4 regions of the Geobacillus sp. B4113_201601 genome follow, and region 1 is predicted to be linked to each of the others. Evidence: riboswitches for the same ligand, from Rfam matches in the RefSeq annotation. Region 1 holds a riboswitch; each other region holds the start of a gene.
What was found. A riboswitch is a leader RNA that binds a small molecule or an ion and turns the genes downstream of it on or off. The one in region 1 is predicted to bind S-adenosylmethionine.

Region 1 (5,700 bases):
GTGAGGGGTCTCCTTGCCAACATTGGAGATGAAGAAGGATTTCGAAGCAAAAAGCAGCGGCGAGCGCCACGGTTTTTCCGCCTTCATCCACGAGCGGGTTGACTTCGCAAAGATCGACGCTGATCGTGTTCGGATGAGAAACGACGCGGCGGATGAGCGCGCGCACCAGCGATGGTGCGAGTCCAAACGGCGACGGCGCGCTCACCCCCGGCGCGGCGGCAGCGCTGATCGCATCCATGCAAATGGTCAACATCACGCCGTCATACGCTGAGGCAAATCGTTCGATCTGTTCATACGCTGCCTCCATCGGCCCCGCAGTCAGCTGTTCTTCCAGCATGTACTCGCATCCGTACCGCTGTGCATCCGCAAACAGCGCCGCCGTGTTGCCGAGCTTCTGAATGCCTAAGCAGCAATACCCTACCTGTTTGTCCTCATCCAAAATTTGCCGAAACATCGTCCCGGATGTCGGCCCGTTATCATACGGCCGCAAATCGAAATGAGCGTCAATGTTGATGATGCCAAGGCGGGCGTTCGGCCCAAGCGCTTCACGGACGCCCAAATAATGGCCATACGCCGTCTCATGGCCGCCGCCGATCACCACCGGCACCGCGCCACTTCGCAGCAGGCGGGCGACGGCTTTGCCGAGTTCGGCTTGGCTTTGTTCGAGCTGTCCGTCCACGCAAACGACATCGCCGGCATCAAAGATGGACGCGCCTTGCGGAAGATGCCATGGCAGCCGGCCCAACGCCGCTTTCACAGCGGCCGGCGCCTCTTTCGCCCCTTGACGGCCTTGGTTGCGGCGCACGCCCTCGTCGCAGGCAAAGCCGATGAGAGCCGCTGCTCGTTCCATCGGCGCCAACGGCTGCGATAAATCCAACAGGCGGATGCGCTGATGGAGGCGAAACGCCCGTTCATCGCTCACACTGTCCACCCTCCCCGTCCAGCGACTTTGCTCGGGTTGTTGATACATCGAACCATCTCCTTTCGACGATCAGCTACCTGTTTCTTTCGCTGCCGCTTTGCCGTTCTCCTTCTTGCAGGGGCAGAAAGAGGAAATCGCCTCTTTCCCGCGAATAAAAGAATACAGATCGACAACAGAAAGGGGGACACAGCATGAAATCAACCGTCAACTTACATGACGTCATCGCCGGCCAAAGCGCGCCGCCGCCGTGCGATACAACGCTCGGCGTTCGCTTGACAGAAGCCCGGGACGGCTATGCGAAAGGAGTATGGAAGGTAAGCGAATCGCTGCTCAACGGCAACGGCGTCATTATGGGCGGGTTTGTCGGCGCAGCTGCGGATATTGTGATGGCGTATGCGGTGACGACCTTGCTTCGCGATAACCAAATGCACGCTTCGATCAATTTGCACACGACGTTTCATCGTCCGCTGGAAGCGGGGGAAGCGGAAATCGAGGCGCTAGTGGAAAAACCCGGGCGAACGGTCGTTTATGTGACCGCCACCGTGCGGCAAAGCGGCAAAGAGGTGGCGAGCGCCACGTCATCCGTGATCATCATGGAAAAACGATGAAGGTCATTCGTGCGAGCGGGTCATGGGCAGGATTCCGAAAGAAGGCCAAACAGGCTGGTGAAAAGCGGTTGTTTCTTTCGGACAATGGGGGGAGCGTGTGAAAGACGATTCTGACGCGACAAGGCTTTTCTATTTAAGAAGCGAGGCCGGTAAGCGGCCTGTTTCCTTAAATCACCGCCCCTCAAAACCTACTGGAAAGAAAGCGGCATTTCGGACAACGACTCCGGACGCCTTGGCTCTTCACAACGGGCAGGGGGAATGATGATGGGCTTTGCCCGCCAGCGCGAGCCGAACTGCAGGGGGCGCTCAGTTCCTAACCGCCCCCAGTGACAAAGCGCCGAAGAAAGCGCTGTCAAAAAACAGCGGCTTTTCGGCGCTTTCCGTTGCTTGTTAAGAGCGGACAAACGTTTTCGGCATCACGACGGCGACGACTTGCCCGCGGGCGCATAATTCACCGTTCGCAAACACTTCGGTGTCAACTTGCCATTTTTTCGGGTGAATTTCCGTCACCGTGCCGATGGCCACAAGCGGCACCCCGTGCGGCGTCGGTTTGAGAAAATCGACGTGCAGCGAAGCGGTGACAAAGCGCGGCGGCGTCTCCCCGCTACCCGGCTCATGGCCGTTTTTCCGGTGCAGCGCCAGCGCTGCTGAACCAGTACCGTGGCAGTCGATGAGCGAGGCGATCAATCCACCGTATACAAACCCAGGGATGGCAGTATGTTCGGGGCGCGGCGTGTATACGGTCACCGTCTTGTCCCCTTGCCATCCGGTGCGGAAATGGTGGCCCGTCTCATTCAAACGGCCGCAGCCATAGCACCAAGCGAATTCCTCCGGATAGTCGTCTTGAATGGCGTGAACGATCGTTTCTTCCATGACATCTCCTCCCCTCTTTATTCTTAGTATATCATCCAATTGAAAAAGTCTCGACCCTAAAGCGCACTTTTTGCCCTAAAGTTGCTGTCCATGCTACAATGACCGTCATGAACAACGAAGTGGCTCCATCAGGAATCATTCCCACATGTCAGCCCACACACGGACTGCCATCCGTACAAAACGAAGCTGACAGGACCTATAAGGATGGTGATTTCGGGAAAAATACGGATGGCCACCCATTTTCTATAAAAATGCCGAACTGACGCGGATTTTCATCCTTGGGTGGAGGGCAAACCGTTGCCCATGGAACTTTCCGTGAAAATGCCGAACTGACGCGAGATTTTCACGCCTCGGTGGAGGGCAGATCACACTGCCCATGAAACTTTTCTGATTAAAAAGGCCGCCCATTGGTGTGTGACAGCGGTTTTTCACCGGCCTTCTATGCCACCGGTCGATGTGCGGTCAAGGCAAAAAAATAGAAAGAGGCGCCAGCCACGCTCTGACGCCCAAAGCCCGATCGATGCAAAATCGCGGGCTGCCTGTTTTCATTCTTCTTATCGTTCCGGTTCGTAAAATTCGATCCATTCCCCGTCCGGGCCGAGGAAAAACAAATATTTCGCCCCGTTCGGAAGCGCGGTAATGTCCTCCCAAACGAGCGGAACGCCAAGCGACACGAGCCGCTCTTTCTCCTGTTCAATGCCTTCGACCGTAAATGCGACGTGATGCACTTTTCCTTCCGTCGGCAAATCCGGATTGTATCCTTCGATGAGCTCAACGATGACTTGGCCGTCAAGCCCCAAAAACGCCAGTTTCATCGTCCCGTTCGTATGAATCATCTCGCTGAGCAGCTCGAGGCCGACGACGTTTTGATAAAATACTTTCGATGTTTCAATATCTTTCACTTGGATGCCGACGTGTTCAAATTTTTTGACTGCCATCCGCTGTTCTTCCTTTCTCTCACGTTCTACGATTCAATGGAAAACACAGCCCGCAAATACGGGGTCATTGACGGTGGAAAACGTATTTTTTCCTAGCCCCTGCCATAGATAGCGATCAAGGGCGTACGCCCCCTCCGCTTTCCATCCCTCCGCCTCATCGTTCGTCAGCACGAGGGAAACCATCGTTCCTTGGGTTTCCCATACAGGTGGACATAGCCGTCCCCGCAGTCGATATGCACGACCGCCTAGCGATCGAACCGGATGAGCTCCGTCCGCACGCAGCGCATGACGTGAACGGGAAACGTCGCCGCCACCACATGCGCCGCCATGCAAGCGCGGAGCGACAGTCGTTCCGCCACGCCCCCTCACCTCCCATCATCAAAAACCCCCTTCCGCCTCGGAATGACGCGAAAGGGGGTGGCCGTTCTTATCATCCAAAGCGACATCGCTTTGCGGGTGTTAGCACCTTGCCAGCGGCAGGTTGCTGTGGGGTCATCAAGCCCGTTCTCTCGCCCACTCTTGATAAGACGTATGCAATTTGTCTTCTATCTTATCATACATCATCAAAGGCGGCAATCGTCATTGTTCGACTTCCGGTTGCTCGGACGTGACGCCGACATCTTTCCACGTCAGTTTCGAGCCCGGATCGACCGTAAAGTTGGCGACGCGGTTGTTAACCGCAAGGATGGAGAAGCGATACAGCGTCGGAATGACCGGAACTTCTTCGTTCATCAGCTGTTGCCATTCACTGTAAATTTTCCGGCGATATTCTTTGTCAAACGCCTGCTCCGAATGGCCTTTTTCCAACAGTTCATCGTTTTTCTCATTGACCCAGCGCGAGTAGTTGAACATGACGTTCCGTCCATACAATCCGTATGGATCGACGTCCGTGCCCGTCGCCCACGCGGCTGCGTAAACGTCCACTTTCGGATCATCTTTTTTGACCATATCATAGAAAGAGTTGAACTCCGCCAAGCGTCCGTCCACAAGCTGAACATCGAGACCCACATCTTTCCAGCATTGCATATAAAACTTGGCCAACGGTTCAGCGATGTCCCCGCCGCTCATCGCCAAGAAGTTGATCTTGAATTTTTTGCCGTTCGGATCTTCGCGGAGGCCATCGCCATCCACATCTTTATATCCCGCTTCATCCAGCAATTGTTTCGCTTTTTCCGGATTGTACGTATACCCTTTGATCGAATTGTCATGGTAGCCCGGGAACGACGGCGGAATGAGCGTGTTCGCCGGGAAGCGTAAGCCATGATACAGGCGGTCGGCCACCTCTTGGGTGTTGATGGCGTACGCCATCGCTTGGCGCAGTTTTTTGTTTTGGAATTTCGGATTGTCCATGACGTTTTCTTGCTTTTTCGCATCCCAGTGGCCGAGTTTAAAGCCGATATAGTTGTACGCCAAATCTATTCTGCCGATAAACTGAATATTTTTTGTTCCTTTAGCATTCACATATTGGTCAGTTGGGAATTCTGCAACATCGATTTCCCCTTTTTTCATCGCTTGCAAAATGACTTTCGGGCTGACGACTTTTAAAATGACACCCTTCAATTTTGGTTTGCCATCCCAATAGTCATCATTGCGAACAAACTCGACCGACTCGCCCGGAACGATTTTCTTCACTTTGAACGGTCCGAAGCCGATCGGGTTTTTCCGAATTTTATCCGATTTCGCCAAGTCTTTGATCGGAATGTCTTTCAAGTAATGCTTCGGCAGCGGATAGGCCCAAATGCCGGTCAACACCGACGGATTGGCCTGTTTCCATGTAATCGTCAACGTCTTTTTGTCGATGACTTTAATGCCAGAAATTTTATTCGCTTTGCCGCTATGATACTCTTCCATTCCAACGATGCCTTGGATGAGCGCATCGCCATAGCGGACGCCGGTGTAATCTTTACTGCCAATGACCAAATAGGCGTACTCCAAGTCTTCGGCGGTCACCGGCTGGCCGTCATGCCAGTTGACGTTGTCTTTGATGCGGATCGTCATCGTCTTTTTATCTTTAGATAGCTCATACGTTGCAGCACCGTCATTCGTAATTTCATAGTCGCTATTGATTCGGAAGAGACTTTCGTCAAAAAACTGCATGACTTCTGCATCGGGTTCTCCTTGGTAAAATGCTCGATTGAGCGTCCCTTCAAACGGCGTGTCGGACACAAGGCCGTATTTCAGCACGCCGCCGTCAATGATTTTCCCGTCGTTTTTCACCGTCATCGGGAATTTGCTGGTGTCTTCCTTCTGGGCCGCCGGTTTTTCGTTGTTGTTACCCTTTCCACTCGTTGTGTCGGATTTGCCCGTGCACCCGGCGAGCACGAGCAAGAGCGCGGCGAGAGTCGCCAACCATTTTCTC
Region 2 (5,700 bases), on a different contig from region 1:
CAAAGCGAAAAAACGGGGGAGACGGGCTCAGACCAACAAAGTTCCCTTGTCCAAACCGGCACCTCGACACAAAAACGGCCGCCCTTATGAAAAGGACAGCCGTTTTTGTGTACCTTGCCAAAAGCGATAAGCCTTGCCGTTCCAGTAAAAAAACTGCGACGCCGCCCCGCCGGCACGGACAAGCCGGCGCGCCAGCCGGCGCAAACCGCGCTGCTTTTTCACCTTGTCATCCGATAAATAAAGCCCAAGCAGCCCGCGGTGAATGAGGCGGTGAAATTCACCGTGCGGCAGCCCGCTCACCTGGCGATCGGCTTCTTCGATGAAATGGCAAAGCCGCTCGAGCATCACCGTTTCATTCGGGTAGTAAAAACAAAAATTCAAATCGCCGCCTTCGCGGTCCTCTTCTTGGTCGATCAAATAATCAAGCAAGATGTGCAACCCTTGAATGTACGGAAAATAGCCGTCGCGCACGCGCCGTGCCATCTCCGGTGGCAACGATTCGCCAAACGCATAGGCGACAAGGCAGAAAATGCCGAGCGTCGAGCCAGAGCAGGCGGAAAATTCGTACCACTCCATCGGCGGCAACGAATCTTTATGCTGGGCAAACCATTGCACAAGCCGCGGCACGCGCTCACGGGCGTCGACATGTTTATGCACTTGCAAGTCGCAATAATACCCGGCCAATTCATGCAAAAACGGAGCGATCGTTTCATAGTGGCGAACCGTTCCGAGCACTTCTTGGCACGTGCGCACGAGCGCCGGCAAGTAGCCGCCGTCTTCCTGTTCGCGGCGATGGCGGTAATAGTTCGACGGCTCGGCCCCAAGCGTCAAGGCGTCCGGCATCGATTCATGCAAGGCGCGAAAATCGACCGGATCGAGCGAAGTGCTGCGATCGCACAAATTATCCAAATAGTCGCTGATGGTCTGATAGGCGACGATAAAACGGACGCACGGCTCGATTTGTTCCCCGGCTAAAAGCGCCAAAATCGCTCCGCCTTCGCAATGAAACGTTTTCGCCGCGATGCTGGCGAGCGCTTGCCGCCGCAGTTCCGGATCGGGGATTTGCTCGGCTCGGCGCCGCCAGCCGGCCAGTTCGCGGTGGACAAGCGGAAACACGTCACGGTACACCATTTTCAGCAATGCAATCGGATGGGTCGGGATCTTCAATCGGGCTCACCTCGGGCGCAAAAACAAATGCTTTGTCTATTAGTATTGCCAGCCCCACCGCCTTCACAAACCGCCGCAGTGCGCGTTCATCGGCGAGCGGGGACGCATAAACTACATCATTCACATCGACAAGCGCGTGCAAAACAGCGGGATACCGTTGTACAATACTTGATGAACAAGATTGCCATAGAAAGGAACGAACGACGATGATTTATCCGTACAAAGGCAAAACGCCAATCATTGCTCCATCCGCCTTCATCGCCGACTATGTGACGATCACCGGCGATGTCACGATCGGCGAGGAGACGAGCGTCTGGTTTCACACCGTCATCCGCGGCGACGTGGCGCCGACGATCATCGGCAACCGGGTCAATATCCAAGATAACTCAATTTTGCATCAAAGTCCAAACAATCCGCTCATCATTGAAGACGGCGTGACCGTCGGCCATCAAGTCATTTTGCACAGCGCCATTGTTCGCAAAAACGCCTTGATCGGCATGGGATCGATCATCCTCGATGGCGCCGAAATCGGCGAAAGCGCGTTTATCGGTGCCGGCAGCTTGGTGCCCCCCGGCAAAACCATCCCGCCGAACGTGCTCGCCCTCGGACGGCCAGCGAAAGTGGTGCGCGAGCTAACCGAGGACGATTTCCGCGAAATGGAACGCATTCGCCGCGAATATGTCGAAAAAGGACAATATTACAAGGCGCTCCAGCAGCAGCGGACCAACCGGCCGTAACGAGCCGACTTCTTGCTCGGTCGCCAAGCCGCGCGACGGGACGCACACGAACCGCCAGAAGAACAAAGTCCGGATGGGCCATCAAGGCCAGCCGCGCCTTCTTGGCGAGACCACACTTCTTTTTCGAAGCAAGCGAACCATGAAAACGAACAAGAGGGCGGCCGGCTATCGCCTGCAGGCCACCCTCTTGTGTCTTTATTGCTTGCTCGCCAACGCCAGCGCTTGTTCTTTCAACAAGGCAGCTTTGTCGGTGCGCTCCCACGGCAAGTCGATGTCCGTGCGCCCGAAATGGCCGTAAGCGGCCGTTTGTTTGTAAATCGGACGGCGCAAGTCAAGCATTTTGATGATGCCGGCCGGACGAAGGTCGAAGTTGTTGCGCACGACTTCAATTAAAATGTCTTCAGACACTTTGCCGGTGCCGAACGTATCGATCGAAATCGAGACCGGACGGGCGACGCCGATCGCGTAGGCGAGCTGCACTTCGCACTTATCGGCGAGCCCGGCCGCGACGATGTTTTTCGCCACATAACGGGCCGCATACGCCGCCGAGCGGTCGACTTTCGTCGGGTCTTTGCCCGAGAACGCGCCGCCGCCATGACGGGCGTAGCCACCGTACGTGTCAACGATGATTTTCCGCCCCGTCAGCCCGGCATCCCCTTGCGGACCGCCGATGACGAACCGGCCGGTCGGGTTAATGAAGTAGTTCGTGTTCTCATCCAACAGCTCCGCTGGAACCACCGGCTTGATGACATGTTCTTTAATGTCACGTTCCATTTGGTCTTGAGTAATGTCCGGATGATGTTGCGCAGAAACGACGATCGTGTCGACGCGCACCGGTTTGCCGTTTTCATCGTATTCGATCGTCACCTGCGTTTTGCCATCGGGACGCAAATACGGCAACACGTCCGTTTTGCGCACTTCCGCCAAGCGGCGCGCCAAACGATGGGCGAGCGAAATCGGCAGCGGCATCAGCTCTTCCGTTTCATTGCAGGCAAACCCAAACATAAGCCCTTGGTCGCCGGCGCCGATCGCTTCAATTTCCTCATCCGTCATCTGACCTTCGCGCGCCTCAAGCGCCCGATCTACTCCCATCGCGATGTCCGGCGACTGTTCGTCAATCGACGTGAGCACGGCGCACGTGTCGGCGTCAAATCCGTATTTCGCGCGCGTATAGCCGATTTCGCGAACCGTATCGCGGACGATGCGCGGAATATCGACGTACGTCGACGTCGTAATTTCCCCGCTCACGAGCACCAGCCCGGTCGTGACGCTTGTTTCACAAGCAACGCGGGCGTTCGGGTCTTTTTCCAAAATGGCATCCAAAATCGCATCGGAAATTTGGTCGCAAATTTTGTCCGGGTGTCCTTCGGTTACAGACTCTGAAGTAAACAAGCGGCGTTTGGCTGACATTCGGCTCATTTCCTCCTCTTGACATCGTTGCTGGAGATACGGAACTCATTTCCCTTGGCAATATAAAAAAACCTTTCCTGTCACGGCGAGGAAAGGTCGTCGCAATCGTATTGCTTCCTTTCACTCTTATCGTTCAAGGACTGCGCCTTGCCACAGGTTAGCACCATTTCACACATGTACAGTTGTGACGGTTGCTGGGCTTCATCGGGCCTGTCCCTCCGCCGGCTCGGGATAAGAGTATCCGTTCAATGACTTATCATATCGCAACAAACGAACGGAAGTCAACCATACAAAACATTTTTTTATTGTTCAAAAAATGAGGAAAAATAAGTCCGAAAAACCTTCACAATTAGTATGGACTATTAATAAAAATGTGTTATACTATTTTCAAAAGTGATTCCAATAAAGAAGGCAGGTTTTGAACATGGGGATTGCCAATATGACGAATAAACTCGATCTCTTGCTGCAAAAACCGTACGTCCACCACCAACTGTCCGTCGCGGAACTCGTTGAAAAAGTGCTGCAGCGAAAGGAAGGCCGGCTGACGCATACCGGCGCCGTCGCCGTCACGACCGGCAAGTACACGGGGCGGTCGCCGAAAGACAAATACATCGTCGAAGAGCCGTCAACGAAACAAACGGTCGACTGGGGAACGGTCAACCAGCCGATGGCGCCGGAAACGTTTGAAAAACTGTACGACAAAGTGCTCGATTATTTGTTAAAACAAGAGGAACTGTTCGTCTTTAAAGGCTTTGCCGGCGCCGATCCGAAATCCCGGCTGCCGATTCAAGTCGTCAATGAATTCGCCTGGCACAACTTGTTCGTCCATCAGCTGTTCATCCGGCCGAGCGCCGAAGAGCTCGCCGCGCATGAACCGCAATTCACCGTCATTTGCGCGCCGAACTTTAAGGCGGATCCGGCGGTGGACGGCACGCGCTCGGAAGCGTTCATCATCATTTCCTTTGAACGCCGCGTCGTCCTAATCGGCGGGACGGAGTACGCCGGCGAAATGAAAAAATCGATCTTCTCGGTGATGAACTATTTGCTGCCGGAACAAGGCATCCTGCCGATGCACTGCTCGGCCAACGTCGGCCAGGAAGGCGACGTCGCCCTCTTCTTCGGCTTGTCAGGAACCGGGAAAACGACGCTCTCCACCGATCCGAACCGCCGCTTGATCGGCGATGACGAACATGGCTGGTCGAGCCGCGGCATTTTCAATATCGAAGGCGGCTGCTATGCGAAATGCATCAACTTATCGCGCGAGAAAGAGCCGCAAATTTTCGACGCCATCGGCTTTGGCGCCGTGCTCGAAAACGTCGTTCTCAACGACGCGACGCGGGTGCCGGATTACGATGACGGCACGCTGACGGAAAATACGCGCGCCGCCTACCCGCTTCAAGCGATCAAAAACATCGTCGACCCGAGCGTCGCCGGCCACCCGTCCACGATCGTGTTCTTGACGGCCGATGCGTTCGGCGTCCTGCCGCCGATCAGCAAACTGACGCGCGAACAGGCGATGTACCATTTCTTAAGCGGCTACACAAGCAAACTCGCCGGCACCGAACGCGGCGTCACCGAACCGGAAGCAACGTTCTCAACGTGCTTCGGCGCACCGTTTTTGCCGCGCCCGGCCGTTGAGTACGCGGAAATGCTCGGGCAAAAAATCGCCGAACACAACGTCCGCGTCTTTTTGGTCAACACCGGCTGGACAGGGGGGCCGTACGGCGTCGGCAGCCGCATGAAGCTCGCCTACACCCGGGCGATGGTGCAAGCCGCCGTCGAAGGGGAGCTCGACAACGTCGAAACGGTCAAAGATCCGATTTTCGGCCTCGCCATCCCGACCCGCGTCCCGGGCGTGCCGGATGACGTCCTGCAGCCGCAAAACACATGGGCCGACAAACAAGCATACGAACAAAAAGCAAAAGAGCTAGCGCAAAAATTCCGCGCCAACTTCCAAAAATTCGCCCACATCGATCCGTCCATCGAAAAACTCGGCGGACCGCTCGTTTAACAAGAACCCAGCCGGACAGGGAACCGTTCCCTGTCCGGCTGTTTTTTATTTCTTTCCTTTGCTTTGGACTCCGACACTGAATCCTTAAGCATTTCTGTACGTCGATCCGTTTCATTCGCCTCAAACAACCTCAAAACAACCGGACTCGATCAAACGCAATGGGCTTCTGTGTTTTCATTTGTCGCAATGGCCATTAGTTCTGTAAGGAATACGTAATGTCATCAAAAGATGGATGATTAATGAACTTGCGCATGATTTCTAAAGTTTTTACTCCCTGTTCCCCCAAGAATTGTGTTCTTGCCTCTATTTCTTCAACTGTTTTCCGCAAATCATCCATATACTTCTCAGAATTTTTAGAATCATTAAACAAGTGAT
Region 3 (5,700 bases), on a different contig from region 1:
ACAACGCCAGCCATCGCCGTATAGCCGACAAGCGACACCGCGGTGACGGTAATCCCCGAGACAAGAGCTGGCAACGATTCCGGCAAAAGCACCTTCCAAATGATCGTCCACGTCGAGGCGCCCATCGCCTGCGCCGCTTCAATGACCCCTTTGTCAATTTCGCGGAGGGCGATCTCAACCATGCGGGCGTAAAACGGCGCCGCACCGATGATGAGCGCCGGCAGCGCCGCGTTGGCGCCGAGCATCGTCCCGACGAGCCATTTCGTAAACGGAATAAGCAAAATGATCAAAATAATGAACGGAATGGAGCGGAAAATGTTGACGAACGCCGCGATGACCGTATTGGCCAGCCGGTTCTCCCATAGGTTTCCCTTTGCCGTTAAAAATAACAGCAGCCCAAGCACCACTCCGAGGACGAACGTGGCGGCGACCGCCATGCCGGTCATGTACAGCGTCTCGACCGTTGCCGCCCACATCGTTTCCCATTGCACGTTCGGCAGGAGGTTAGCGAGCATCGTGAATCACCTCCACCGCCACTTGTTGGTCTTGAATATAGTCGAGCGCCCGACCGATTTCATCCGCCGCCCCGTCGATGTGCACAAACAGCACGCCGTAGGCGCCTTGATGGGTTTGTGAAATTTTTCCTTGTAAAATGTTGACATCAACGGCAAATTGGCGGACGACTTGCGTAATGAGCGGCTGTCCAGCGGCGGCGCCGACAAACGTCAACTGCGCGATCACCCCGTTCGGGTAGTGGCCGAACAGATGCGAGACAGCTTCTTCGGTTTCCTCCGGCTCGACCAGCTGCTTGACGAACCGTTTCGTAATCGGCTGCTGCGGGTTCCGGAACACGTGCAGCACGTCGCCTTGTTCGACGATTTTGCCGCTTTCCATCACCGCGACGCGGTCGCAAATTTTGCGAATGACGTGCATTTCATGGGTGATGAGCACGATCGTCAGCCCGAGCCGCTTGTTGATGTCAACGAGCAAATCCAAAATCGCGTCCGTCGTCTGCGGATCGAGGGCGGACGTCGCCTCATCGCAAAGCAGGACTTTCGGATTGTTGGCGAGCGCCCGCGCGATGCCGACCCGCTGCTTTTGCCCGCCGCTCAGCTGCGACGGATACGCCTCTTCCCGCCCGGTGAGACCGACAAGCTGGATGAGCTCATCGACGCGCTTTTGCCGTTCCTCTCTCGGAACACCGGCGATCTCGAGCGGAAAAGCGATATTTTCCCTGACGGTGCGCGACCAAAGCAAGTTGAAATGCTGGAAAATCATGCCGATTTCCTGACGGGCGTTTCGAAGCTCCCGACCTTTCACGCGCGCCATGTCGCGGCCGGCGACGATCACCCGACCGCTCGTCGGTTTTTCCAATCCGTTTAACAGCCGAATGAGCGAACTTTTTCCGGCCCCGCTGTAGCCGATAATTCCAAAAATTTCTCCTTCGCGAATCTCAAGCGACACGTTGTCAACGGCTGTCACCGCACCGTTGGCCGCTTGGTATACTTTCGTCACCTGTTCAAGGGTGATCATCGTTTCACCTTCCTTTCTTGCCGTGCGCTTCCCGTTCGCCAGCAGGCGCAAGCCCCGCCGCCGAGCGCGCCCGCGCAAGCAGCCGAAGCGGGCTGTTCACGCCCAGCGCCCAAGCAAGCGCAAAAAGAAAACCTTTCTGCCCGCGGAGAACAGAAAGGTATTGTCTACCATTCCGTCTCTTATCTCTCAAAGCAGGCTGCTTTGTGTGAATTGGCACCATTTCAGCGCAAGCGCTGACGGTTGCCGGGCTTCATTGGGCACATCCCTCCACCTCTCTTGATAAGAGCACAACGCAAATGTATTCAATTTGGTTACGAATGTGATTGTATCATTGGATGTCGAATCGTGTCAACCTATTTTTTATCCAACATGCCGATACGGCTTGGCCAAATGGAGGAGCGACTCCAGCAGCAATAAATGGCGGAAGCTTCCCGATACGTGCACTTCTTGCAGCCGGACGAGCTGCTGCAGCTTCAGCTCACCGCTCAGCAAGGAGGCGAGCGCTTCCTTCGAACCGCGCACCGTCAACGTGTTTCGTTCATCGTTCTCGCACTCAACGATGGCCGGCTCTTTGCCAAGCAAGACGGAAGCGGCCTCCCCGTCGCTTTCAAACCGAACGCATAACTGCTCGTCCGGCAAAATCGGCAACAAATGACGCAACATTTGCATCCGCTCGATGAACCGTTCCACAAACTCACGCACTTCCATTGACCATCACCCCCATGTCCTTTGTTCTCTATTTCCATATGTGGGGGCAAGAATCCTTTACAAAAATCTCGACAGCCTGTTGACGAACGGACGCCGTTTTTGTCATTTCCCAAGAAATGTGTCAAACGGAGTCAAAAAAAGGGGGACAGTCAACGCGGCAGCCGGGCTTGCAGTTGCTCATACAAATCGGTGACGGAAGGGAACGCATACCATTTGTCGGCCATCGCTCCGTCAACAAAAAGAAGCAAGCATGGAACGCTGGAAATTTGCCACTCCACAGCCTGCTCAGGAATATAGTTGATATCCGTTTCGTAAAACGGCAACGTCGGGAATAGCTGCTCGATAATCACGAGCATCCGCCGCGCCAATTGACATGTGCCGCACAGCGGGGTATACAAATACAGCGCCAAAAGCGGCTCGTTCTCGATCGTTTTTCTGAGCTCATTGCGATCGATCGCGTTCACCCGCTTCCCCCCTTCATCAACCATTCCATTCGCACCTCAAAATCGGCGCGCAGCAACACTTGCGCCAAATGCCAAAGCGGAGCGGCCGCCACTTCCCGGTACGCCCGGTCAATATAAATATGTTCGGCTTCGGGAAACATGCGGCGAAACTGGCGGCGCAGCTTCTCCCCCGCCTCATCGGCGTCGGCAAGCACGTATACATCTTGGCCTTCGAACTCGTCGGCCAACTCTTCCAAGCGGGCATCGCTGATCGTCCCGTTCGTACACACGATCACGACCGGTTCATTCAACACCGCCGCCACCTTTTGTTTATCCGATCTCCCCTCGACGATGATCACCTTTTCCACTTGTCGCATATCCGCCCCACCTAACTCCACCAATGTTGTGCTCTATTGTATGATCGATGCGAGCCAAAGGTTGAAAAAAAGCAACGGCCATCCACCGTTGCCTTTCAACACCAGCCCGCTTCCCCGTCGCAGTCGACATATTTTTGCCCCGGCTCAACGGTAGCGGTCACGTCTTTGTAAACTTTTCCATTTTGCACTGTATAGCCGCTTTTTAACGGAACGGTCTCCGGAAGCGGAACATGGCCGATCAGCTCCCCTTCCGCATACAAATCAAGCGTGCGGCCGTTCCATTTGCCGATTACCCGATCGGTCACATCGATGCGCGCCGATTGCAGCGCCATCTTTCGCACCCCCTTGTTTCATTTCTTCCATATGTATAGGGTGCCCGAATTGAGCCGAAAATGACGGCCATGTTTATCCTTCCGTCACCATCGCTTCATATTGTTCCGCTGTCAATAATTGGTCAATCTCACGGGTGTCGCTCGGTTTCACGACGATCATCCACGCTTTCTCGTACGGCGATTCGTTGACATACTCCGGATGATCGTTGAGCGCCTCGTTTACTTCGACGACCGTTCCGCTGACCGGCGCGTACAGCTCCGAGACGGTTTTCACCGACTCAACGCTGCCGAACGGCTCGTTCGCTTTCAGCTGCGCGCCCACTTCCGGCAGTTCGACAAAGACGATATCCCCCAACTCGGATTGCGCGTAATCCGTAATGCCGATGCGCACGTGTTCGCCTTCGACGCGCACCCACTCATGCTCTTTCGTATAGCGAAGTTCCTTTGGCGTGTTCATCGAATCCCTCCATTGCGACAAAAAAGTGTGCTCCTCTTCATCATAACCGATTTTCCGCGAAAACTCACCGTCTGTCTGTTCGGCCGGCGAAAAATTTTTGGGCTTCGCACCCGCCCTGTCGAAAACCGTTGTCTACGCCGGCCGCCCGAACCGGCGGAACAACCCCCGTTTGCCCCTTTCACTGTTGCCGTTCCGCCGTGCCCGGATGGCGAACTCATTACCGATTCACGGCCGGCGCCTGTCCAAAAAACGATTCATACGCCGACTCGCGAAACCCGACGATCACCCGCTCGCCATCCGTCAAAATCGGCCGCTTCACCAGCATTCCGTCCGAAGCGAGCCAATTGAGCATCTCGTCTTCCGATGCGCCGTCAAGCTTGTCCTTTAATCCGAGCTCGCGGTATTTCAACCCGCTTGTATTAAAAAATGTTTTCAGCGGCAGCCCGCTTTTCCGATGCAGGTCGGCGAGCTGCTCTTTCGTCAGCGGCTCGTCGACCAAATGCACCGTTTGCACCTCAATGCCGTGGTCATCCAACCATTTTTTCGCCTTCCGGCACGTTCCGCACTTTGGATACCAATAGAGCGTGAGCGTCATCGTCCTCCCCCTTTCCGCTGAATTCGCTCGGATGATCCGATGTTTGGCGGCGCCCGTTCCCAACAGCGAGAACAAGCGGCCAAAGGCAGCGAACCGTCCGCTTCTGCCTGCAGTTTCCTCGAAACGACAAGAAGTACCAGGTCGGACCTGGTACTTCTCATTATCACACAACTTACCGCGCCGCTTCAACGCTCACACAACATATCGTTCCGCTTCAATGAGCGCAGCGGCCGTTTCACGTTTTTTCGCGATCACGTTGATCGGCGTATGGCGCGTCAGCCGGCGGAGCGCGGCGAGCATCATCCGCAGCGTGTCACCTTGCTCCACAGCGACGAGCGTCTCTTTCGCATGGGCTTCAATTTCATTGAACGCCTCTTGGCAGAAAATTTGCGTGTACAGCACTTTTTGTTTGTTTTTCTCCTCACCGCTCGCTTGAATCGCTTTTTCCGTGCGCAAGAGCGCCGATTCCATCGCGTAAACGTTCGAAACGATGTCAGCGATGTTGACGAGCACTTCTTGCTCTTCTTCAATGCGCTGGCCGTATTTTTGCGCCGCCAAGCCGGCGACCATCAAGGCAACTTTTTTCGCTTGGCGCACCAAGTATTTCTCTTGTTCCAGCGCGCCCGAACCCGGCTCTTCAGCGGCCATCATCATGAGCTCTTCCTGCAGCTGCTGCGCTTTTTGGAACAGCGGCAGCTCGCCTTTTACCGCTTTTTTCAAGTACATGCCCGGCACGAGCAGGCGGTTGATTTCGTTCGTTCCTTCAAAAATGCGGTTGATGCGCGAGTCGCGGTAGGCGCGCTCGATTTCGTATTCTTGCATAAAGCCGTAGCCGCCATGGATTTGCACGCCTTCATCGACGATGTAATCGAGCACTTCCGTGGCAAAAAACTTGTTCAGTGAGCATTCGATCGCGTATTCGGCGATCGATTTGGCCACTTCTTTGCCATCTTTCGCTTTTTCGGCATCAAGCAAGCCCATCCGCTCATCGAACAAGCCGACCGTGCGGTAGACCGAGCTTTCGGCGGCATACAGGCGCGACGCCATCGTCGCCAATTTTTCCTGCGTCAGCGTAAACTGCGAAATCGGACGTTTGAATTGTTGGCGCTGATTGGCGTATTTGACCGTGATCTCAAACGCCCTCTTCGCGCCGCCGACCGCCCCCAACCCGAGCTTGTAGCGGCCGATGTTCAAAATGTTAAAGGCGATGACATGGCCTTTGCCGATTTCGCCGAGCACGTTTTCTTTCGGCACC
Region 4 (5,700 bases), on a different contig from region 1:
GTTGCTTCAGTGCCTAACGGAATGGTCTGTGCGGAGCGTTCAGCCAATGGTTGCCGCTGCTCTTTGCGGTCCCGCTTTCATCATATAATAGACGGGAATGAATGTACATACAAAAAAGGAGCTTGGACGGTCAAGCTCCTTTTTTCGCCAGCGCCAGCGACGCTACTTGTTGCCGAATGAGCGTCACTAGCCGCGGATGGTAGCCTAAGTAAGGACACAAATGCCATTGTTTGTCAGAAGTAGGGAACCCGCGCAGCTTCCGTTCGATCGTTTTCATTAAGACCCCGGTGAACAATAAATATGGAACGACAAACACGCGCCGGCAAGGTGAGGCGTTCGCCTGCTCAAGCCCTTCGTCAAGCGTCGGGCCGATAGCGGCAAGAAAGCAGACGCTAACGTGCGGGACGTGTGTTTTTTCTTGCAAACGCCGGGCGATGGCGGTGATGTCGCGCTTCGTATCGGGATCGCTGCTGCCGCGGCCGATGAGCAAAATCATCGATTCGCCATCGAGGGAAGACGCGCATTCACTGATGCGGTCAATGATGATGTCAATCATCGCATCATGAACGCCAAACGGGGAACCGCAGACGATTTCGACTGCTGGATGGCGCTGTTTCGCCAGCTCGAGCGCCGCCGGAATGTCGCGTTTGGCGTGTCCGGCCGATAGGAGCAAAAGCGGAATGACAATGATGCGCGTCGCTCCTTGGGCGACGCAACGGTCAACCCCGGTGATGATATCCGGTTCCGCCAGTTCGATAAAGCAAAGTTCTTGAATCGGGATGTCGACGGCTGCCTTGCATTGCTCGAAGAAACGGGTCGCTTCCAAGCGCGCGGCAGCGACGCGGCTGCCGTGGCTGACGTATAAAACAGCTTCCATGGCGAACCGCCTCACGATGTGGCGCCAGCGGCCGCAGAGGACCACAACAGCCGCTCATACCATTGAATGTTCGCGCGCAGCCGCACGACCTCCCCGATGATGACCATGCTCGGATTTCGCATTTGCTCGTTGGCGGCGATTTCGGCGATCGTCGCTAACGTGCCAGTGACCGTGCGTTGGGCGGAGGTCGTTCCCCATTCGATGACCGCCGCCGGTGTTTCGGGCGACTTCCCATATTTCATCAGTTGGCCGCAGATGGAGGATAAGCGCTGAATCCCCATATAAATGGCAATGGTGTCGATGCCTTTGGCTAAGCTTTCCCATTGAATTTCGTCGCCGCTTCCTTCGCGCCGGTGCCCGGTGACAAAGGCGACGCTTGAGCTGAACTCGCGATGGGTGACCGGGATGCCGGCATACGCCGCTGCGGCGATGGCAGAGGTGACACCGGGAACGATCTCAAACTCAATCCCATGCTTGACGAGCGCTTCCGCCTCTTCGCCGCCGCGCCCGAACACGAATGGATCGCCGCCTTTTAAGCGGACGACAGTTTTCCCCTTTTTGGCATGCAGGACGAGCGCGCGGTTGATCGTTTCCTGCTGCATGGCGTGGCAGCCGGGCAGCTTCCCGCAAAAGATCAATTCAGCGTCCGGCTTGGCGTATGACAACAACTCTTCGTTAATGAGACGGTCGTACAAAATGACATCCGCCCGTTGAATGCATGTTAGTCCTTTGACGGTGATCAGTTCCGGATCGCCAGGGCCGGCGCCGACAAGGTAGACTTTTCCCATCGTTGTTTCCGCCCCTTCGTGCATGATTCAGCCAACCGCCGGAGCGCGGCGTGAATGCCTAGCTGTGCTTTTTATTGTACATCGTTTGCTTTTGTGCGCAAACGACTTTGGCAAATGTTCTTCCGTTCTTTTGAGCAAAGGAGGAACAATCAGTCCGCCTTCGCTGCCGGGATCATTCTCCGTTCGCGCAAATAAGCGAGCACTTGCTCGACGCATTCTTCGACCGAATAGCGGTCGGTTTCGATCGTCAGCTCCGGCGCTGTCGGCGCTTCGTACGGCGAGTCGATGCCGGTAAATTCGCGAATTTCCCCGCGGCGCGCTTTTTCGTACAGCCCTTTTGGGTCGCGTTTTTCACATTCTTCAAGCGGACAGCTAACATAAATTTCGATAAACTCGTCCTCGTCGACGAGACGGCGGACGAGCGCCCGGTCTTCGGCAAACGGGGAAATAAAGGCGGTTAGAACAAACTGGCCGCTGTCGACAAACAGTTTGGCCACTTCACCGATGCGGCGGATGTTTTCCGTCCGGTCGGCGGCGGAAAAGCCGAGGTCTTTGTTGAGCCCGTGGCGGATGTTGTCACCGTCTAATACGTAGTTTTGAATGCCGAGCTCAAACAGCCGTCTGGAAACGGCGTTCGCCACCGTTGATTTGCCGGAGCCGGACAGCCCGGTGAACCAAAGGATGGCGCTATGATGGCTGTTGCGCTCGCGCCGGTCTTGTTTCGTGACCGATGTTTGATGCCAAACGATGTTCGTGCTCATGACGCTCCTCCTTTACCGCGTTGACGGGGTGACCGCTTCGCGCTGTTGCAATCCTTTGATCAAGACGGCGGCGACTTCCGGGCGGCTGAACGTGCTTGGCGGCACTTGGCCGTTGCGAAGCATTTCACGAACTTTCGTGCCGGAAAGAACGACATGATGCTCAGCATCATGCGGGCACGTTTTCGTTGACGCCATGCCTTCGCATTTCGTGCAATAAAAGCTATGTTCGAAAAAGAGCGGCGTGATCCCGAGCTCTTCGGCCGTAAAGTTCGAGAAGATTTTTTGTGCGTCATACGTGCCGTAGTAATTGCCGACACCGGCGTGGTCGCGGCCGACGATGAAGTGCGTGCAGCCGAAGTTTTTGCGCACCATGGCATGGAAAATGGCCTCGCGCGGTCCGGCATAGCGCATGGCCGCTTGGAAGACGCCAAGGAAGACGCGGTCTTTCGGATAATAGTTTTCCAGCAGCACTTGGTAGCTTTCCATCCGGATGTCAGCCGGAATGTCATCTGCTTTCGTTTCACCGACGAGCGGGTTTAAAAACAAGCCGTCGACGATCTCAAGCGCGCATTTTTGAATGTATTCGTGAGCGCGGTGAACCGGGTTGCGCGTTTGGAAGCCGACAACGGTGTTCCAGCCGAGTTCGGCAAACCGCTTCCGCGTTTCGGCCGGATCGAAATAAAACGCGGCGAACGGTCCTTTATCGGTCCGTTTGACAAGCGTGACTTCCCCGCCGACGTACACATCCGGTTTTTCAAACAGTTTGCGCACGCCAGGGTGGGCGAGTTCATCCGTTTTGTAAACGAACGTGGCTTCTTTTGTTTTGTCCGGGCGGTACATATCAGCGATTTCGATGACGCCGTACACGTCGCCGTTATAAACGAGCTTCGCTTTATCGCCGACGGCAAGTTCTTTCGCTTTCTCCTCCGTCACCGCGAGCGTGATCGGAATGCTCCAGACGGTGCCGTCAGCGAGGCGCATCGTATCCACAACCGCGTCGTAGTCCGCTTTCGTTAAAAAGCCGGTGAGCGGGCTGTACGCCCCCGTGCCGATCAATTCCAAATCGCTTAATTCCGCTTTCGACAGTTCGATCGTTTTGGATGCTTCGTCAAGCGGATAATCGGGATTCCAACGATTGATTAATGTGCCGCCATGCGGGATGCTTACGCTCATGTTCATAACCTCCTAGATTGATAGACTGAAAAATCGCTTACATGCCGCCATGTTCATGGCGAAGAAAAAGGAAATGAGAAACGCAATCGCAAGGAGCATACGATGGGTTCCTCCTATGTGAGATGGAGCCCGCACTCGGTCTTCCCTTGGCCGGCCCAGCGCCCGGAGCGCAAATCGTTCGGATCGACTGCCGGCGCTGTACACGGAGCGCAGCCGATGCTCGGGTAGCCGCGGTCATGAAGCACGTTGTACGGAAGATCGTGCTTATACACGTAGTTCCATACGTCTTTCCATGTCCAATGAATGAGCGGACAGACTTTGACCGAACGGAATTTGTCATCCTTATTGATGTATTCGACATGGCGCCGCGTCGGCGATTGTTCGCGGCGCAAGCCGGAAATCCAGGCGGTCACCCCGGTCAGCGCTTCACGCAGCGGAATGACTTTGCGCAGCTCGCAACATTTGTTCGGATCGCGCTTCCATAGTTCATCGCCAAACTGGGCGGCTTGTTGTTCCAACGTCAGTGACGGGCGTTTCATCACGATGCGGAGCGAAGGATATTTTTCTTTCACTTTTTCGATCGTGTCATACGTTTCTTGAAAATGCAGGCCCGTGTCGAGAAAGACGATTTCCGCATCCGGTTTCACTTGGGAAATCAGATCGATCAGCACGATGCCTTCGATGCCAAAGCTACAGGCGTACACCATTTCATCACCGTACTCGCGGTACGCCCAAGCGAGAACGTCAAGCGCTCCTTTTGTTTCATTGTCAGACGGAAAAGACGGTTTTTCTGCCGTTTCCCACTGATCGTACGTGAGCATCGTTTTTCCCTCCTTATAAAACCAAAGAAAATCAACGTGATTAGTTGGATATTTACTCAGCAAGCGGCAGCTCGGCGACAAAAATGCCCTTCCCATTTTGATTGTGGAAAGAGCGGAAGAATTAGCGCCGCCTTATCTTTCAAAATGGAACCCATTTTGCTGGAATTGGCACCTTGCTAGCCAGAGCAGGTTGCCGGAGTTCATCGGGCCAGTCCCTCCCTCGCTCTTGATAAGCGTATGCAATGATGGAATTGATTAAAATTTTAGCACAATTGCCGCCGATGTCAATCCTAGTTTTTCGATGGGAATTATGTTTATCGTGGCGGGCAAGCGCCTTTGGATCATGGCTGGCCGGTGCGTCATGTCAGCGAACCCCGCGGTTCGGCGGAAAGACGCCCCGTTTTCCGCCCTTCAAAACCGCGCGTCCTTACGACCGGCAAGCCTTTACTTTTTGCGCAGATTCCCGAGTTCTTCCACAATGGCTTGCATTTCACTCGGACTGAACGCCTCGCGTTTCATCACCATCTCGAAAATCTCTTTCAATTCATCGTACCATTCCTCGGAAAAATGTGATGGCTTCATCGCTTCCCAATTGAGCATTTTTAATTTTTGTTTCAATTGGTCAATCATGTATTCGACGTTTTCCGCCGACGGTTTGGATAAGTCCATGATTCGCGCTCCTTTCATAACGGTTATCATGTATTGTACCACACCGGCGCTGAAAAGCGGGAGAGAAGATCGTCTGTTGCCCAGCCGAGAAACAGACGGTATGGTAAAATGGAGAGGTGGGCCTGTGCGGTGAAAGAGAGGCTAGGCCGGCGAGAAAAAAGAAACAATACCGAATGAAACGATGTTCATCACGATGGCGAAAGGGAGGCCGTTTCGGATGGTGAAAGTGCTGTTCGTTTGTCTTGGAAACATCTGCCGTTCGCCGATGGCGGAAGCTGTTTTTCGCCATTTGGTGAAAGAGCGGGGACTAGAGCATGTCATCACCGTTGATTCGGCGGGAACGGGCAGCTGGCATGTGGGAGAACCACCGCATGCGGGAACGCGGCGAATTTTAAGCGAGAACAAGATCGATTATTCCGGCATCCGCGCCCGGCAAGTCGCCCGCCGCGACTTGGAGGAGTTCGATTATATCATCGCCATGGATGCCACCAATTTGAACGATTTGCGGCGGTTGGCCGGCCCCCGGTCGAGAGCGGTGATCGCTCGGCTGCTCGATTTCGTGCCGGAACGGGAAACGGACGACGTGCCAGACCCGTACTATACGGGCAATT

Region 2: linked by a shared signal. The riboswitch ahead of metK (methionine adenosyltransferase) and the one ahead of B4113_RS04015 (VOC family protein) in region 1 are both predicted to bind S-adenosylmethionine.
Region 3: linked by a shared signal. The riboswitch ahead of B4113_RS02260 (methionine ABC transporter ATP-binding protein) and the one ahead of B4113_RS04015 (VOC family protein) in region 1 are both predicted to bind S-adenosylmethionine.
Region 4: linked by a shared signal. The riboswitch ahead of B4113_RS14730 (phosphoadenylyl-sulfate reductase) and the one ahead of B4113_RS04015 (VOC family protein) in region 1 are both predicted to bind S-adenosylmethionine.

Annotation. Positions count from the first base shown of each region.
Region 1 is NZ_LQYX01000029.1:13,617-19,316, reverse strand. It holds gene hutG (formimidoylglutamase) at 1-970, opposite strand, end outside; gene B4113_RS04025 (PaaI family thioesterase) at 1,114-1,530, shown strand; gene B4113_RS04020 (PaaI family thioesterase) at 1,921-2,403, opposite strand; gene B4113_RS04015 (VOC family protein) at 2,958-3,341, opposite strand; SAM riboswitch class I at 3,766-3,870, opposite strand; gene opp4A (oligopeptide ABC transporter substrate-binding protein) at 3,921-5,700, opposite strand, start outside.
Region 2 is NZ_LQYX01000074.1:3,039-8,738, reverse strand. It holds gene B4113_RS08805 (tetraprenyl-beta-curcumene synthase family protein) at 85-1,167, opposite strand; gene B4113_RS08800 (gamma carbonic anhydrase family protein) at 1,374-1,904, shown strand; gene metK (methionine adenosyltransferase) at 2,100-3,314, opposite strand; SAM riboswitch class I at 3,438-3,552, opposite strand; gene pckA (phosphoenolpyruvate carboxykinase (ATP)) at 3,739-5,325, shown strand; gene B4113_RS20495 (HEXXH motif-containing putative peptide modification protein) at 5,519-5,700, opposite strand, start outside.
Region 3 is NZ_LQYX01000015.1:6,975-12,674, reverse strand. It holds gene B4113_RS02265 (methionine ABC transporter permease) at 1-515, opposite strand, end outside; gene B4113_RS02260 (methionine ABC transporter ATP-binding protein) at 505-1,533, opposite strand; SAM riboswitch class I at 1,710-1,819, opposite strand; gene B4113_RS02255 (hypothetical protein) at 1,894-2,241, opposite strand; gene B4113_RS02250 (thioredoxin family protein) at 2,391-2,705, opposite strand; gene B4113_RS02245 (toprim domain-containing protein) at 2,702-3,061, opposite strand; gene B4113_RS02240 (YusG family protein) at 3,157-3,393, opposite strand; gene gcvH (glycine cleavage system protein GcvH) at 3,467-3,850, opposite strand; gene B4113_RS02230 (arsenate reductase family protein) at 4,068-4,445, opposite strand; gene B4113_RS02225 (acyl-CoA dehydrogenase family protein) at 4,638-5,700, opposite strand, start outside.
Region 4 is NZ_LQYX01000101.1:24,745-30,444, forward strand. It holds gene B4113_RS14710 (sirohydrochlorin chelatase) at 131-877, opposite strand; gene cobA (uroporphyrinogen-III C-methyltransferase) at 889-1,665, opposite strand; gene cysC (adenylyl-sulfate kinase) at 1,815-2,426, opposite strand; gene sat (sulfate adenylyltransferase) at 2,439-3,599, opposite strand; gene B4113_RS14730 (phosphoadenylyl-sulfate reductase) at 3,713-4,420, opposite strand; SAM riboswitch class I at 4,550-4,656, opposite strand; gene B4113_RS14735 (DUF1128 domain-containing protein) at 4,865-5,089, opposite strand; gene B4113_RS14740 (low molecular weight protein-tyrosine-phosphatase) at 5,307-5,700, shown strand, end outside.